DNA from 3 places in the Methylocystis borbori genome. Region 2 is predicted to be linked to each of the others. Evidence: predicted binding sites of a transcription regulator. Region 2 holds the regulator's gene; each other region holds the start of a gene.

Region 1 (5,151 bases), on a different contig from region 2:
TTCGCCAAACGCCGCTTTATGCAGCCCGGGAACGACGACGCCGATCCTGAGCTTCGAAGGAGAGTCTTCGGCGGATGCGTTCACAGCGCAGTCTCGGTTGTCTCGCGCAGGGCGCCGCGAAGCAAGTCGGCCAATTTCTCGCGGAAAATGATTCTGTCTTGATCGCCTATGTCCTTGGGCGCGCGGGGCTCGCCCTCCGCCAATTTTTTCTCCATCGCCTTAAGGCCGCGCGCGGCGTCCGCCAGGTCCCAGGGGTCGAACAGCTCAGCCTCGATGGAGAAATGCTCCAATATTTCGATCATCTGCGGATAGGCGGAGACAAGGCATGGCGTGCCGACCCGGGCCGCTTCGATGACGGAGAAGGTGCCGTTATCGTAAATCACATTGTGCCAGAGAAAGGCGGCTTCAGTCAGAAGCTGCCGAAATCTTTCATTTCCCACTTCGCCGGCGAGATAGGCGTTCTCCTGCAGCGCCGGGCTCGACCTCAGGCGCTCGTAAATCGCGTTTACGACTGGAAGTTGCGATGGCTTGCGGTATCGATCGGTGTCAGCCCCGCAAATCACGCAGCGCAGGGCGCCGCCCTCTTCGTAATATCGCTCCAGCGCTTGAAGCGCTCTTTGCTGATTTTTGTGCACGGTCGTGTTGGTGACCCAAAGAAAATAAGGGCGGTCCGCGGCGATAATATCGTCGAGGGTCTCTTCCTCGTTTCGCCCGCGGTCCTCGTCGGAAGTCTTCCTCGCCGCGGCGGGCGGCAAGGCGCTGGACGGCGCGCGCCCGCCTTCCGCCGGTAAATATTGAGCGATCTTTTTGCGTTTGCGCACAATCTTCTCAGCAAGGTTGGGATCTTCCTTGAACAATGGCGCGTTCGCCATGGGCAAACGATGGATTTTGTCCGGGCGCACGCCAGCGTAGGTCAGCGCGTCCTTTCCCGTCTGATTCGACGTGACGATGACCCCGGCGCTCCTCTGCAGGGCGAGCGCCTGCCATGCGTTCATCATCCATGCCGGAGAGATAGGCGGGTCGTCGTATATCTCGGGCACGATTCGCTGAATGAAGTCTGGGGCGTAAACGAGATAGGGCTTCAGCGGAATGATCGGGCCGTAGTTGAAGAGACCCGTCAAAAGAACCCAGACATCCGCTAAAACAATATCCAGCGCGCCGCCCGAAGCGCGCGGATAGGTCATGTCGTTCAAAGACCCCACTCCATGGACATCTTTCAGCGAGGGGGCGGCTTTATTCTGCACGAACGTCCTGAAAGCGAAATCCGCCTTATAGGGCGCGTGATCGAAGGTTATGACGTTAACGGAATCGTTGAGCCCCACGATCAAATCGAGGTTATATCCGTTCGGCACGCAGAAGCTCACTTCCGTCGAACGGCCGTCAAATTCAATTTCTGAAATAATATTGCTTATCAGCACGCCGAAATTGAGTATTCCGCCGCGCCAAATATTTGGCATAAGAACGGCGCAACGCATTCACATCCCCTTAGGTTTCGCGCAATGAATCGGCTCATCTACTGTAGCCGCCGCGCAAAGCGCAAGTCCCCCGCAATCGGATCGTGGGCGTCGTGTTTAGACGGGCAAGACGGCGGTCCTCCGCGCTCAGCAGCGCTTTTTCCGTAAACTTTCCCGCCTGCACTATCCTGGGGGTGGAAGCGCGCAACATACCGGCTAACGCAACGCGTCGCCATAAGCGGCTCTTTACAGCGCCCTTAAACAGGCGCATGCTGTTTTAATTAACTCATCCAAAGATTTTCAAAATGAGTTGGCGTGCGAAATTTGGCGATACAGCCCTAAAGAAAATCCTCCTTACCCTTGGCGGCGGCCTTTTCCTTCTCGGCGCCGGAGGGTTAGCCTACTCGTTCCTGTCGTCCAATCTCCACGCCGTTAAAGCGCCGCCGGCGGCGGTTGAAGAAAAACCCTCGGCCTCGCGGGTCGACGCATCGACGCCGAGCGAGCCGGCGGCGACGCTTGTGGGGGAGCCTGCAGAGACGACGGCTGAGGAGACATCAGCGGAAACCGCCGCTCCGACGGTGGAGGAGGAAAAGGCGGCCCCCCCGCCTTTCAAGACGTCGGCGATGGTCGAGACCTCCGCGACGCCTAAGGCCGCGCCCACGGCGCCGATGATTGCGGCGAGCCCAACGGAAGCCGCGGCGCCGATAGAAAAGGCCATAGAGAAATGGAATCCGCGCGCCATAAAGGCGGAGGCGGCCAAAAGTCGGGGAACGAAGCGCGCCTCGGCGAAGCAAGATCGATCAACGGAGCCTTCTGGAGAAGAACCCGCGGTCGCCAGCGGGCGCGCCCACCATGGTTGGCATCGCCGCAGCAGAACGGCGCCGAGGGAAGCCGCGGCGCCCCTTCCTTCCGCGCCTTCGGAGGTCGCCGAAAGCCGGGAGATTACGGCGGAGCCAGCTCCGTCCCTCGCCTCGCCCCTCAAGCTTGTGGACGAAGCGATCCGCCGTCTGGTAGACGCCAATGTCGCCTTTAACTCGCCCCCGAGGGCTCGTCTCGGCAAAGACCTGGAGATCGTCGCCAAGCTCTCAGCCAAAATGCCAAAGGAGACGCTGGCGCGCGAAGTCGATCATTTGGGAACGCCGACCGTGGTCCCCTTAAAAGTTTCCGACAGGGTGGCTGCGACGCTTTCTGGCGGCAGCGCGTTCGATATTTCCCCTGCCGGCCCGCAGGAGCAGGCGGTTTCAGAAGACGAGTTGACGACTTGGTCTTGGAAAGTCACTCCCAAGGCCGCAGGCGAACAAACGCTCATCTTGACATTCGACGCCTTCATCCCGCTGCAAGGCAAGGACGTGAGAAGAACCGTCCGCACCTTGACGCAAAAGATCAGCGTGGAGGTGGGCTGGCCGGAAAGCGCCAGCGAGTGGCTTGAATTCATAAAGAAGCAGCTCGAAACCGCAAACGGGATATGGGTCGCTCTTCTCGCTATCGGCGGCGCTGTCCTGACATGGGCGCGAAAGATTTCGCCTGCTCAATCCGATGCGGAGCGCAAGACTGGGAAGAACGAAGCGGCGAACGCCTGAGAGGGGAATTGAGGCCCAGCGGCCGAGCCTGTCCCTAAAAACGCGGCTTTTTCTCGCTGTGGCCAATGGTGGGCGCGACAGGGATTGAACCTGTGACCCCTACGATGTCAACGTAGTGCTCTCCCGCTGAGCTACGCGCCCTTAGCCGCCGGGGCGGCCGGAGCGCCGTCTATACTGGCGAAAATCGCGGCGCGCAAGCGCATCGACGCGTCGGCGCGCTGCGACAAAGAGAATCGCGTAATACGCCAAGCCTCTCAAAGGATTGAGAATCCGTGAACGCTGTAGGCCGCGCGCATAAAAGATTTATGACGCATCCGCCATTTCCGGTCTTGCGAAGCGGCGGCGTTGTGGCAAAATCAAAAATTGCGCTCGCTCGTCGAGAGAGCAAACAAGGAGGTTTCGCATGTCCTTACAGGGCCATATCGTCGAACTCCAACGCCGCCACGAGGCGCTCAAAAAGGAAATCGAGCAGGAGCAGCTTCATCCCACGGCCGATGAACTGAAAATCATCGAGCTCAAGCGCAAAAAGCTGCAGATCAAGGACGAATTAGTCAAGCTGACGATCAGCGAAACGCGCCATTAGCGCGCTTTCCGATCCGACGGAATCCTCCGATCGATAGGAAATCGCGCCGATCATAGAGCTGGAGCGAGTTCTGATCGAAAAAGTCTGGTAACTTTTTCGGAGCTTGCCTAAGCGCTTCCCATCACGGGTTTTCCTGCCCAGCGCCACAGGCGGAGAGCGATCTCCGCCTATTTTTTTGCGTCGCGCGCGTCGCGGCGCGGGATTTGCGTTACAAACGCCCGATGCCGCTGACTGACCGCTACCGCGCCGAGACGCTCCATGAGGCTCTTGGCGACCCCTTCTTCGACCGCGTCGACGCCGCGAGTTTCCCCGAGCATAGGCTGCGCTACCGCAATCAGCGGTGGGCGGCGCGCGTGGGGCTCGACGCCTTGAGCGACGCCGAATGGATCGAGCATTTCGGCCGTTTCGCGCCCCTGCCCGACGGCCTCGCCCAGCCTTTGGCGCTGCGCTACCACGGCCATCAATTTCGCGTTTACAACCAAGATCTCGGCGACGGGCGCGGCTTTCTCTTCGCGCAATTGCGCGACGCTGAGGACGGGCGTCTGCTCGACCTCGGCACCAAGGGAAGCGGCCAGACGCCCTGGTCGCGGCGCGGCGACGGAAGGCTGACCCTCAAGGGCGGCGTGCGCGAAATTCTTGCGACGGAAATGCTCGAGGCGCTCGGCGTCTATACCTCCAAGACTTTCAGCCTTATCGAGACGGGCGAAGCGCTCTATCGCGGCGACGAACCGTCGCCGACGCGTTCGAGCGTGTTGGTGCGGCTGTCGCATTCGCATATCCGCATCGGCACGTTTCAGCGCCTCGCCTTCCATGACGATAAGGAGGCGCTCGATCGGCTGCTGGACCACGTGTGCCGCCATTATTTTCCCGACCTCGCCGACCTTCCCGCGCAAGAGCGCGCCATCCGCTTTCTCGAAGAGGTCGTCGCGCGGGTCGCGAGGCTCGGCGCCGGCTATATGGCGGCGGGCTTCGTGCATGGCGTCTTGAACTCCGACAACATCAATGTGACGGGCGAGAGCTTCGACTATGGGCCGTGGCGCTTCGCGCCCGTCTATGATCCGACCTTCACCGCCGCCTATTTCGACGAGTCGGGCCTTTACGCCTTCGGCCGCCAGCCAGGCGCGTTGGGCTGGAACCTGTGGCGTCTCGCGGAATGCCTGATGCATCTGACCGGCTTGGAGTCGGCTGACAGGATTTTGGGCAATTTCCAGAATGTGATTCAGCAGGCCTTTCGCAACGCGCTGCTCGATCGCTTCGCCCTCGCCTCTGCGGGCGAGGAAGCCGACGCGGCTCTGGCCAAGACGCTCCTCGACTTTCTACTCGCGACTCGCGCGCCATTCGAGCAAACCTTCTTCGACTGGCGCGGCGGCCTTGCGAGCGCCGAGCGGGCCCGGCGCAGCGCCTCCGCGCCTTTTTACGAGACGGAGGCTTTCGCGCCGCTGCGCGACGCCTTCGCCGCCCATGAAACGACGATTCGGGCGCGGCTCGACCACCCTTACTTTCGCCGCGAGGCGCCGTGCTCGATGTTGATCGA
Region 2 (5,151 bases):
TGATGCGGATCGAGCGGAAGGCAGCGTGAGAAAGATCGAAGTCATGTCGCTTTACGCCTCACGCCGCAGCGCCAACTCCATCTCCATCACCCTGTGCTGGGTGGCGGCGGTGTTCGGCCTGTTCTGGTTGTTCCTGATCCTCGCTTCGCTCGTCTATGAGGGCGTGCGCGGCCTCTCGCCCGCCGTCTTCACCCAAATGACGCCGCCGCCGGGCATGGACGGCGGCCTGCTCAACGCCATCGCCGGATCGCTCGTCATGACGCTCATCGGCGTCGCGATCGGCACGCCGCTCGGCATGCTGGCCGGCACTTACATGGCGGAATATGGACGCTATACGAAGCTGACGGTGGTTGTGCGCTTCATCAACGACATTCTGCTCAGCGCGCCCTCGATCGTCGTCGGTCTCTTCGTCTATACGATCCTCGTTCACCCGATCGGGCATTTCTCGGCGATCTCGGGCGCCGTGGCGCTGGCCTTGCTGGTGGTTCCCGTCGTCGTGCGCACTACCGAGGACATGCTGCTGCTGGTGCCGGGGTCGATGCGCGAAGCGGCTTCGGCGCTCGGCGCGCCGCGCTCCCATGTCGTCGGCAAGGTCGCTTATCGCGCCGCCAAGGCCGGCCTTGTCACCGGCGTGTTGCTCGCCATCGCGCGCGTCTCCGGCGAGACCGCGCCGCTCCTGTTCACCGCCCTCAACAACCAGTTCTGGAGCAGCGACCTCGCCGCGCCGATGGCGAGCCTGCCTGTCGTCATCTTCCAGTTCGCGCTCTCGCCATACAAGGACTGGCAGCAACTCGCCTGGACGGGCGCGCTGCTCATCACCGTCGCTGTTCTCGCTCTCTCGATCGCGGCCCGCGCCCTCAGCGCCGGGCGGAGGAAATCGAAATGAACGCCGCTGCTCAAATCGCCCAGGTAAAGGAACCGCTGACCAAAGTCTCGATGCGCAATCTCGACTTCTACTACGGCGAGTCGCATTCGCTCAAAAACGTCACCATGCCGCTATACACGAATAAGGTGACGTCTTTCATCGGCCCGTCGGGCTGCGGCAAGTCCACGCTGCTGCGCGTCCTGAACCGCATGTACGATCTCTATCCCGGCCAGCGCGCCGAAGGCGAGGTGCTGCTCGACGGCGAAAATATTCTCGATCCGGCGATCGACCTCAACGCGTTGCGCTCCCGGGTGGGCATGATCTTTCAAAAGCCGACGCCCTTTCCGATGTCGATCTACGAAAACATCGCTTTCGGCATCCGGCTCTACGAGAAGCTGCCGCGCGCCGACATGGACGCCCGCGTCGAGGCCGCGCTGCGCGGCGCCGCCTTGTGGGATGAGGTGAAGGACAAGCTCCAGACCAGCGGACTCGGTCTTTCCGGCGGCCAGCAACAGCGCCTGTGCATCGCCCGCAGCGTGGCGGTGCAGCCTGAGATTATTCTGTTCGATGAACCGTGTTCTGCGCTCGATCCGATCTCGACGGCGAAGGTCGAGGAGCTGATCGACGAATTGTCTTCCCGCTACACCATCGCGATCGTCACGCACAACATGCAGCAGGCGGTGCGCGTCTCCGACTATACCGCTTTCATGTATCTCGGCGAGCTTGTCGAATTCGGTGAGACCGACGACGTGTTCAACAAGCCGCAAGAAAAGCGCACGCTCGACTATATCACCGGCCGTTTCGGCTAACCAGCGATCCAAGGACGGCGCTCATGAGCGACCATATCGTCAAATCCTATGACCGTGACCTCGAAGCCCTCGGCCGGCGCATCGCCGAAATGGGCGGCGTCGCGGAGAAGATGCTGGCCGAGGCCATGGACGCGCTGTCGGCCTTCGACATCGATCTCGCCCATCGCGTCGTCTCCAGCGACCCGCGGCTCGACGCGCTGCAGCGCGAGATCGAGGAGAACGCCATTCTCACCATCGCGCGGCGCCAGCCGCTCGCGGTGGATCTGCGCGAATGCATCGCCGCGATCCGCATCTCCGGCGACATAGAGCGGGTCGGCGATCTCGCCAAGAACATCGCCAAACGCACGCTGAAGATCGCCTCGGAGGCGCGCGTGCCGCGCGCCATCGTCGGCCTCAAGTCGATGCACGAAATCGCCGCCATGCAATTGAAGGACGCGCTCGACGCCTATGCGCTGCGCGACACCGAGCGGGCGCGCGCGGTCTGGGAAAACGACACCGATCTCGACGCGCTCGAGGATTCGGTGTTTCGCGACCTCCTCACCTTCATGATGGAGGACCCGCGCAACATCTCCTTTTGCACGCATCTTCTGTTCTGCTCGAAAAATCTCGAGCGGATCGGCGACCACACCACGAATATTTCCGAGACTGTCGTCTATCTCGTCACCGGAGAGGCGATGCCGGTGGAGCGGCCCAAATCGCGCGCACCTGACTTCGGGGTCAAGGACGAGGCGGCGCAATGAACGAAACGACTTCCGCAGTCCTTCAGCGGAACGGGAAAGGCGATCGCGCGCCGCGCATTCTCCTCGTCGAGGACGAGACCTCGCTCGCGACGCTGCTGGTCTATAATTTGGAGGCGGAAGGCTATCAGGTCGAGCATGTCGACAATGGCGACGAAGCGGAGCTGCGGCTCGCCGAGTCGCCGCCCGATCTTGTTATTCTGGACTGGATGCTGCCGGGCGTCTCCGGCCTGGAGATTTGCCGGCGCCTGCGCGCGCGCGACAGCGCGAGGGACATGCCGGTGATCATGCTCACCGCTCGCGGCGAGGAAGGGGAGCGCGTGCGCGGCCTCTCGGTCGGAGCCGACGATTACGTCGTCAAGCCCTTCTCGACGCCAGAGCTCATGGCGCGGGTGCGGGCGCTGCTGCGTCGCGCCCGTCCCGAGCGCGTCGCGTCTAAGCTCACGCTCGGCGACATTGACCTCGACCGCGACACGCGCCGCGTGCGGCGCGGCGGGCGTGAAATCCATCTCGGCCCGACCGAATTCCGGCTGCTCGAATATTTCATGGAGAAGCCCGGCCGCGTCTTCACCCGCGCGCAGCTTCTCGACAGCGTCTGGGGCATGTCGGCGGAGATCGACGAGCGCACGGTCGACGTGCATGTCGGCCGGCTCCGCAAGGCGCTGATCCGCGGCCGCGAAAAGGATCCGATCCGCACCGTGCGCGGCGCCGGCTATTCCTTCGACGAGACTTTCGGACACGACTGATACGGATCTGATTGATCCATGCGCTTGGCGTCATTCCCGCCGAGGCGCAGTCCCGAGCGGAAATCCTGAGCGACATCCATGACGTTCGTTACGCATCGCGAACGCCGCCGAGCCGTTCGCGCGTAGACGGCGCGACGCGCCGCGCATCACGCGTAGCGTTGCGCCCGCAATTGATCGCGCGCGCGGCGTCTGTCCTGCGCCGGCTGATAGGCGACCCGCGCATGATAGCCGCAGTAGGGTCCGCCGCCGACCGTCGCCTTGCCGCCGCAGAAACGAAATTCCGGCGTCGTCGGATCGCCCATCGGCCAGCGGCACATGGACTCGCGCAGCTCCATCAGCGTCACGCGCTCCGAAATGGGGATGACCACTTCCTCCTCCCGCGCAACGCGGGGCGCGGCGAGGGCGTGCGGCGCGAAGGCCAAAGCGAGATTGCCATGCGTGGGCGCGCCGTTCATGCGCGCCTGGTTCTGACGCGGCGGTTTGGCCGCGCGCGGCCGTGGCGCCGCCGCCGTCTTCGCCCGCTCGGCGAGTCCCAGGCGATGAATCTTGCCGATCACGGCGTTGCGCGTGATGCCGGGTCCAAGTTCAGCGGCCACCTGGCTTGCGCTCAAGCCGTCGGTCCACAGTTTGCGCAGCAGTTCGACGCGTTCGTCGGTCCATGACATTGGATTCTCCCCTCCATCGGGTCGAGCGCGGATCGGAGTCTTTCCCCGACCGCAGCGCTGGCGTTTAGGCGCAGCGGCGATGAAACGCGCATCAACACTCGAGAGAACGCGCCCCAACCCACGCCGCGGGCGCTCACTAAAAACTCATGGATTTATTTTGAATCACGCGAGAGTCCCGCTGGCAAGCGCAAGAGGGGGTTCTCAACAGTCTTTCGCTGTGGGCGGCGCCCATGAGACTCATTTTTATCTTCTCCAAAGCCTCGCTTGCCGCCGCGGTTCGCCGCCGACAAACCACGGCCCGCCATGGATTTGACCGCGCCGCGCCGCAAGCTTAAAATCCCGTCTTGAACTGCCGCCCTAAAAAGGCGGCGCTTTGTTTTTCTGGCCCCTGCGGCGGCGGGCCTGATGGAGCAGGACTTTTGACGTCAGCGCTGTTTCCGACCTATGCGCGGGCCGATCTCGCCTTCACGCGCGGAGAAGGCGCGTGGCTGACCGCCGAGAACGGCGACCGCTATCTCGATTTCGGCGCGGGAGTCGCCGTGCTGTCGCTCGGCCATAATCATCCGCATCTCGTCGAGGCTTTGAAGCGCGCCGCCGAGTCCCCCTGGCACGTCTCCAATCTCTATCGCATCCCTCAGGCGGAGCGTCTCGCCGAGCGTCTCTGCACGGCGACATTCGCCGATCTTGTCTTCTTCGTTAATTCCGGCGCCGAGGCCGTGGAATGCGCGATCAAGACCGCGCGGAAATATCATGCGGCGAACGGCCAGCCCGAGCGCTATCGGCTGATCACCTTCGAGGGCGCCTTTCACGGCCGCACGCTTGCGACCATCGCCGCCGGCGGCAACGCCAAATATCTCGAAGGCTTCGGTCCGCCGCTCGAGGGCTTCGACCAGGTTCCCTTCGGCGACTTCGAGGCGGTCGAAGCCGCGATCACGAATGAAACGGCGGGCGTCCTGCTGGAGCCGATCCAGGGCGAAGGCGGCTTGCGCGTCTTTTCCGCCGCCTTTCTGACGAAGTTGCGCGCGCTCTGCGACGCGCGCGGCCTGCTGCTCGTTTTCGACGAGGTTCAATGCGGCGTCGGCCGCGCCGGCACATTCCTCGCCTGCGAACATGCTGGCGTCGCGCCCGACATCGCCGCGCTCGCCAAGGGACTTGGCGGCGGCTTTCCGATCGGCGCCTGTCTTTCGACGCGCGAAGCGGCCAAGGGGATGACGCTCGGCGCGCATGGCTCCACTTTCGGCGGCAATCCGCTGGCGGCGTCGGTCGGCGCGGCGGTGCTCGACATCGTGCTGGGCGAGGGCTTCCTCGCGCGCGTCGCGCGCCTTGGCG
Region 3 (5,151 bases), on a different contig from region 2:
GGTCAGTTCGCGTTCGGATTTCGGGCGTCCATGCGCGACGCGGTTTTGCTGCGCCTCGTCATCCTTCGCGCGTTTCTCGCGCGCCTTGCGGGCGCGGCGCAGATTGATGATCTCGCCCATCAGGTCTTTTTGCGGAAGGCGTCGATCGAGACGACCTTGGCGTCGCCGGCCTCGGCTTCGACGGGGGCCGTTTTCTTGGCTTTTTCCCCGGCTTCGGCCTTTGCCGGCGCCGGCTTCGCCGCGGGCTTGTCGCTCACCGGGGCGAGGCGCGCGACCTCTTCCGTCTCCTCTTCCTCGCCCGCTTCTTCGCCGCTTTCGAAACGCAGGCCGAATTCGACCGCGGGGTCGAAGAAGCCGGTGACGGCGGAAAAGGGAATGTAGAGATGTTCGGGGATCGAGCGGAAGGACAGGGTGACGCCGAAGCCCACGTCGTCGACTTCGAGATTTGAATATTGATGCTGCAAAATGATCGTCAGCTCTTTGGGCCATTGCTCGGCGAGGCGCCGCGAGATCGCGACGTCCGGCGCGTCGGTGCGAAAGCTGATGGTGAAGTGATGTTCGCCCGGCAGATGGCCGTTCTCGGCGACATCGGCGAGCACTTTGCGCATCACGCCGCGCATCGCGTCCTGCACAAGGAGATCGTAACGGATCAGATCTTTCGCCATCGCCTCACGCCAGAGCGCCTTTGGGAAAGCGCGATCCGACCAGGCGACCGGCTTTCTTAAAATTGTCTCCCGCCGCGCTTTGCGGAGCGCCGGCGCGAATGAATGAAGTGGAGGCTTCTGTTGCCAGGCGCCTCCTGACCCCGCCTAAAGGCGCTAACCCTTAGGACTTGATTCCCAGTTTGGGCGCCGCATTACGCGGCGACGGCCACCGGAGCATAGTTGTCGTTGGCAACTATAAGGTTTGACCCGATAACGGCGGTATCATGCCGAGCGAAAAATCACCCTTTACGCCCTCGTCGATCCTATTTCGCCCCCGCCGAAACCCGCCGTCTCCGACGGGCTTGGGTGGAGGCGCCGGGTACCGCCCCCGGGTCCGAATGGTTTATTGCGGTGTCCGTTTATCGCCATAGCCGTCGCAAGCGGCGGCGTTTCGAATATAGGCGCTTGCGCCGCTTTGGGAAAGGGGCGCGCGCCGCAAACGAAAACGCCCGCCGAGGCGGCGGGCGTTAACTCAAGACGGCGTGGCCGATTATTTCGTGACCGTCAGTCGATCCTTAACCATGGCGAAGACGTCGGCGGGCAGGATATTGGCCGCCGTGAGTTCCTCGACGTTTTTGAACGGACGGCCCTGGACGATCGATTCGGCCTGGGTCTTGCTCAGCCCCTTGACGGACATGAGCTGCTCGACGGTCGCCGTATTGATATCGACGCGCGCCTCGGCTTTTGCGTGATGAATATGCGTCGCCGTCGACGGCGCGTGATGTTTGCCGACCGGCGCGGCCTGCGCCAAGGCGGGCGCGACGGCGAGAAGGGCGGCGGCGAAAATGGCTGTGCGGATCATGGATGGACTCCTGGGCTAGGCCCCCTATCGGGACCGGCTTTCTGGCCAGTCCCGATCAACGCGCCGACTTTCGCATAGCCGCCCTGAATCAGCGCTGAAACCTTTGTTCATCCATGGTTTAGGAGAAATTCACGCCTCGCCGACGCGCTTTACGGCGTCGAAGCCCTTGGCCTGAAGCGCGAGATGCAGTCTGTTTTGCAAGCCGGCGTCGTCGCCCCTGACGAGGAGCGCGGCGTTGTCCGCGAGCGCCTCGCACAGCGCTGAAACCCAGGGCTCCTCGCTCTTGGCGAAATCGCTCAGCACATAGGAATGCACCAGCGCCTTGTCGCCGGGATGGCCGATGCCGAGCCGCACACGCTTATAGTCATTGCCGATATGGGCGGTGATGGAGCGCAGGCCATTATGGCCGGCGACGCCGCCGCCGGTCTTGATGCGGCATTTGGCCGGCGCGAGGTCGAGTTCGTCATGCATGACAACGATCTCGTCGAGGCCGATCTTGTGAAAGCGCGCGGCCTCGCCAACCGAACGGCCGCTCTCGTTCATATAGGTCTGCGGCGCGAGCAGCAGGACGCGCGCGCCGGCGATCGTCCCTTCGCTGAGAAGGCCCTGAAAGCGCGCCCGCGCCTGCGGAAAGCCGTGGCGCTTGGCGATGGCTTCGAGCGCCATGAAGCCGATATTGTGACGGTTCCTGGCGTAGGCGCGTCCGGGATTGCCGAGGCCGACAAGGAGCAGCATGAAAGACCTCAACCCTCTCCCGCCGCCCAGGAGAGGGAGTAGAACCGGCGCTGCGTCGGCGCGTCGCGAGAGCGCCGACCGTTAGCCTTCCCTCTCCCGCGAGCGAAGCGCTGCGGGAGAGGGACAGGGGGCTATTTCTTCTTCTCTTCCTTCGCCGGAGCGGCCTTGGCCGGGGCGGCCTTCGCTGGCGCGGCGGCTGCGGCAGGCGCCTCTTCGGCGCCGGCCCCGGCCGGCGGCGTCAGGCTCGCGACGGTGAAATTCTTCTCGGGGTTCGTCGGCCTGCAGCCTTCCGGCAGCGGGATCGCCGAAATCTGCAGCGAATCGTTGAAGTCGAGGCCCGTCAGATCGGCGGTGACGGCCTCGGGAATATTATCCGCCGGGACCAGCATCTCGATCGTATGAAAGACGATGTTGAGCGAGCCGCCGCGCTTCAGGCCGGGCGAGGCGTCGTGATTAACGAAATGCACTGGCACGTTGACGCGCAGGCGCGAGCCCGGCTTCAGCCGCAGGAAATCGACATGGAGCGGCGTGTCCTTAACGACGTCGAGCTGATAGTCGCGCGGGATGGCGCGCTCCTTCTTGCCCTCGATGTCGAGTTCGAAGATCGTCGTGAGGAAATGGCCAGCGAAGATGAGCTGGGTGACGTTCTTTTTGTCCAGCGAGAGCGGCTGCGGCGCTTCGCCGCCGCCATATAATACTGCTGGAATGCGGCCCTCACGGCGAACGCTGCGGGCGGCCCCCTTGCCTGTCCCGCTGCGCACCGTGGCCGCGAGCTTTTTGGTCTCGGCCATGTCGGTGTCCTTTAGTCAAAAGAAAAAGCGCCGCTTCGCCTCCAGGGGTGTCGGAAACGCAGGCGCCGGCGGGTTTATAGGGAAGGGCGCGGGGCGTGGCAAGGCGGGGGCCTAGCGCGTCCCTAAAAACCTGGCCGCCGGTCCGTTACGCCACGCGCGGGGCGCCTCGTAATAAATCCGTCATCTTGCTCGGCGCAGGTGGCGCTCATGGCAAGATATGCGACAGATATGGACGAGGGCCTGAAAGCCGCCGACGCGACGCTTGAGCTGCGCCAAATTCGAGACGAGGTCGCCGCGCTGCGCGACGCCGTGGCGCGCGAAGGCGAGACGCGCCTTCTGGATTGGGAGGCGACGAGCGCGGGGGCGCGCAATCTCGCCCATTATCTCGCGCTCCGCAGCCATGATTTGACCCTGCTGCAACTGCGCCTTTCCGCTTACGGCCTCTCCTCGCTCGGCCGCAGCGAAGCGGATGTCATGACGGCGCTCGACGCGTTGCTCGCGACCCTGCGCAGACTTTGCGGCGAAGAAGCGGACTATCCGCCGCGCGAAGCGATGCGCGCGGGGGAGGATGCGTTGATCCGCGCCTGCGACCAAATCTTCGGCGACTGCGAGGGCGCGCGCCAGGCGCGCATCATGGCGACGCTGCCGAGCGAAGCCGCGGCCGACGCGAGCCTCGTCGCGGCGCTGATCGACGCCGGCATGGATTGCGCCCGCATCAATTGCGCCCATGACGACGCCGCGGCATGGACGCATATGATCGACAATGTCCGCGCCGCCTCGCGGCGTCTCGGCCGGCCCTGCCGGGTTCTGATGGACATTGCGGGGCCGAAGCTGCGGATAGAGGCCGTGCGGGCGCCGGAGAAATACCGCCTGCATCCGGGAGAGCGCCCGCATCTTGTCGCCCGCCTCGACCGGCGCAGCGGCCCCATCGCCTTTTCACTGAATTTTCCGCAGGTCATTTCGCAGCTGCGCCCGGGCGCGGAGATCTCTTTCGACGACGGCAAGGCCGTGGGCCGGATCGTCGCCGTGAATGACGAGGGCGCGGAGATCGAAATCGTTGCGGCGCGGGCGAAAGGCATGCGGTTCAAGCCGGACAAAGGCGTCAACCTCCCCTCCATCGACCTCGAACTTCCGCCGCTTACGCCCAAGGATCTCGCCGATCTCGACCTGGTCGCGCGCGCGGCGGACATCGTCGGCTTTTCCTTCGTTCAGCGGGTCGACGACATCGTTCTGCTGCAGGCCGAACTCGCCGCGCGGCGCAGCGAAAAGCCTCCGCAAGCGCTTGTCCTGAAGATCGAAACGCCGCTCGCCATCCGCAATCTCCCCCGCCTGATCGTTCAGTCGGCGGCGCGCCATCCGACGGCGGTGATGATCGCGCGCGGCGATCTTGCGGTCGAGGTCGGCTTCGCGCGCCTGTCCGAGATGCAGGAAGAAATCCTGTGGCTCTGCGAGGCCGCGCATGTCCCTGTCATCTGGGCGACGCAGGTTCTCGACCAGCTCGTCCATGAAGGCGTGGCCAGCCGGCCCGAGACCACCGACGCCGCGATGGCGCAACGCGCCGACTGCGTCATGCTCAACAAGGGCGATTATCTGCCGCAAGGCGTGCGTTTCTTGCGCGACGTCATCACGCGGATGGAACGCCACCAGTCGAAGAAATTCGCCCGGCTCGCAAAGCTGCAGGCCTGGAGATAGGCGTCAAATTATCCGGTCGGGATCGTTTTATCCCTTCTCCGGCAGATTCAGCCTGATGTGCAGTTCGCGCAATTGCTTCATCGTCGCTTCCGACGGCGCGCCCATGAGCAAATCCTCGGCGCGCTGATTCATCGGGAAGAGCGTCACTTCGCGCAAATTCTCCTCGCCCGCGAGCAGCATGACGATGCGGTCGACGCCAGGGGCGATGCCGCCATGCGGCGGCGCGCCATATTGGAAGGCGCGATACATGCCGCCGAATTTCTCGATAAGCGTCTCCTCGCCATAGCCGGCGATCTCGAACGCCTTCTTCATAATGTCGGGACGATGGTTGCGGATCGCGCCAGACGACAGCTCCACGCCATTGCAGACGATGTCATATTGATAGGCGAGGATCGTGAGCGGGTCTTGGTTCTCCAGCGCCTCCATG

What was found. Region 2 encodes PhoB, which activates phosphate uptake and scavenging genes when phosphate is short. Its sites were predicted from a motif close to TGTCATNNANCTGTCAT; they were not measured.
Region 1: V3H18_RS01205 (YdcH family protein) is a predicted target of PhoB. The motif match lies at 3,329-3,345, and genes of this name have one in related genera.
Region 3: V3H18_RS10985 (pyruvate kinase) is a predicted target of PhoB. The motif match lies at 3,200-3,216, and genes of this name have one in related genera.

The regions. Positions count from the first base shown of each region.
Region 1 covers NZ_JAZHYN010000002.1:75,177-80,327, reverse strand. Annotated here, with positions in the region: gene V3H18_RS01230 (glycosyltransferase) at 1-84, opposite strand, end outside; gene V3H18_RS01225 (glycosyltransferase) at 81-1,475, opposite strand; gene V3H18_RS01220 (hypothetical protein) at 1,855-2,172, opposite strand; gene V3H18_RS01215 (hypothetical protein) at 2,441-3,034, shown strand; tRNA gene V3H18_RS01210 (tRNA-Val) at 3,101-3,175, opposite strand; gene V3H18_RS01205 (YdcH family protein) at 3,438-3,617, shown strand; gene V3H18_RS01200 (protein adenylyltransferase SelO) at 3,839-5,151, shown strand, end outside.
Region 2 covers NZ_JAZHYN010000016.1:24,629-29,779, reverse strand. Annotated here, with positions in the region: gene pstC (phosphate ABC transporter permease subunit PstC) at 1-29, shown strand, start outside; gene pstA (phosphate ABC transporter permease PstA) at 44-886, shown strand; gene pstB (phosphate ABC transporter ATP-binding protein PstB) at 883-1,674, shown strand; gene phoU (phosphate signaling complex protein PhoU) at 1,698-2,414, shown strand; gene phoB (phosphate regulon transcriptional regulator PhoB) at 2,411-3,157, shown strand; gene V3H18_RS07295 (GcrA family cell cycle regulator) at 3,304-3,822, opposite strand; gene V3H18_RS07290 (aspartate aminotransferase family protein) at 4,242-5,151, shown strand, end outside.
Region 3 covers NZ_JAZHYN010000030.1:31,195-36,345, reverse strand. Annotated here, with positions in the region: gene V3H18_RS11015 (DUF4169 family protein) at 1-120, opposite strand, end outside; gene V3H18_RS11010 (SspB family protein) at 120-665, opposite strand; RNA gene ssrA (transfer-messenger RNA) at 772-1,131, opposite strand; gene V3H18_RS11000 (ComEA family DNA-binding protein) at 1,195-1,506, opposite strand; gene pth (aminoacyl-tRNA hydrolase) at 1,636-2,241, opposite strand; gene V3H18_RS10990 (50S ribosomal protein L25/general stress protein Ctc) at 2,373-3,032, opposite strand; gene V3H18_RS10985 (pyruvate kinase) at 3,261-4,724, shown strand; gene aspS (aspartate--tRNA ligase) at 4,752-5,151, opposite strand, start outside.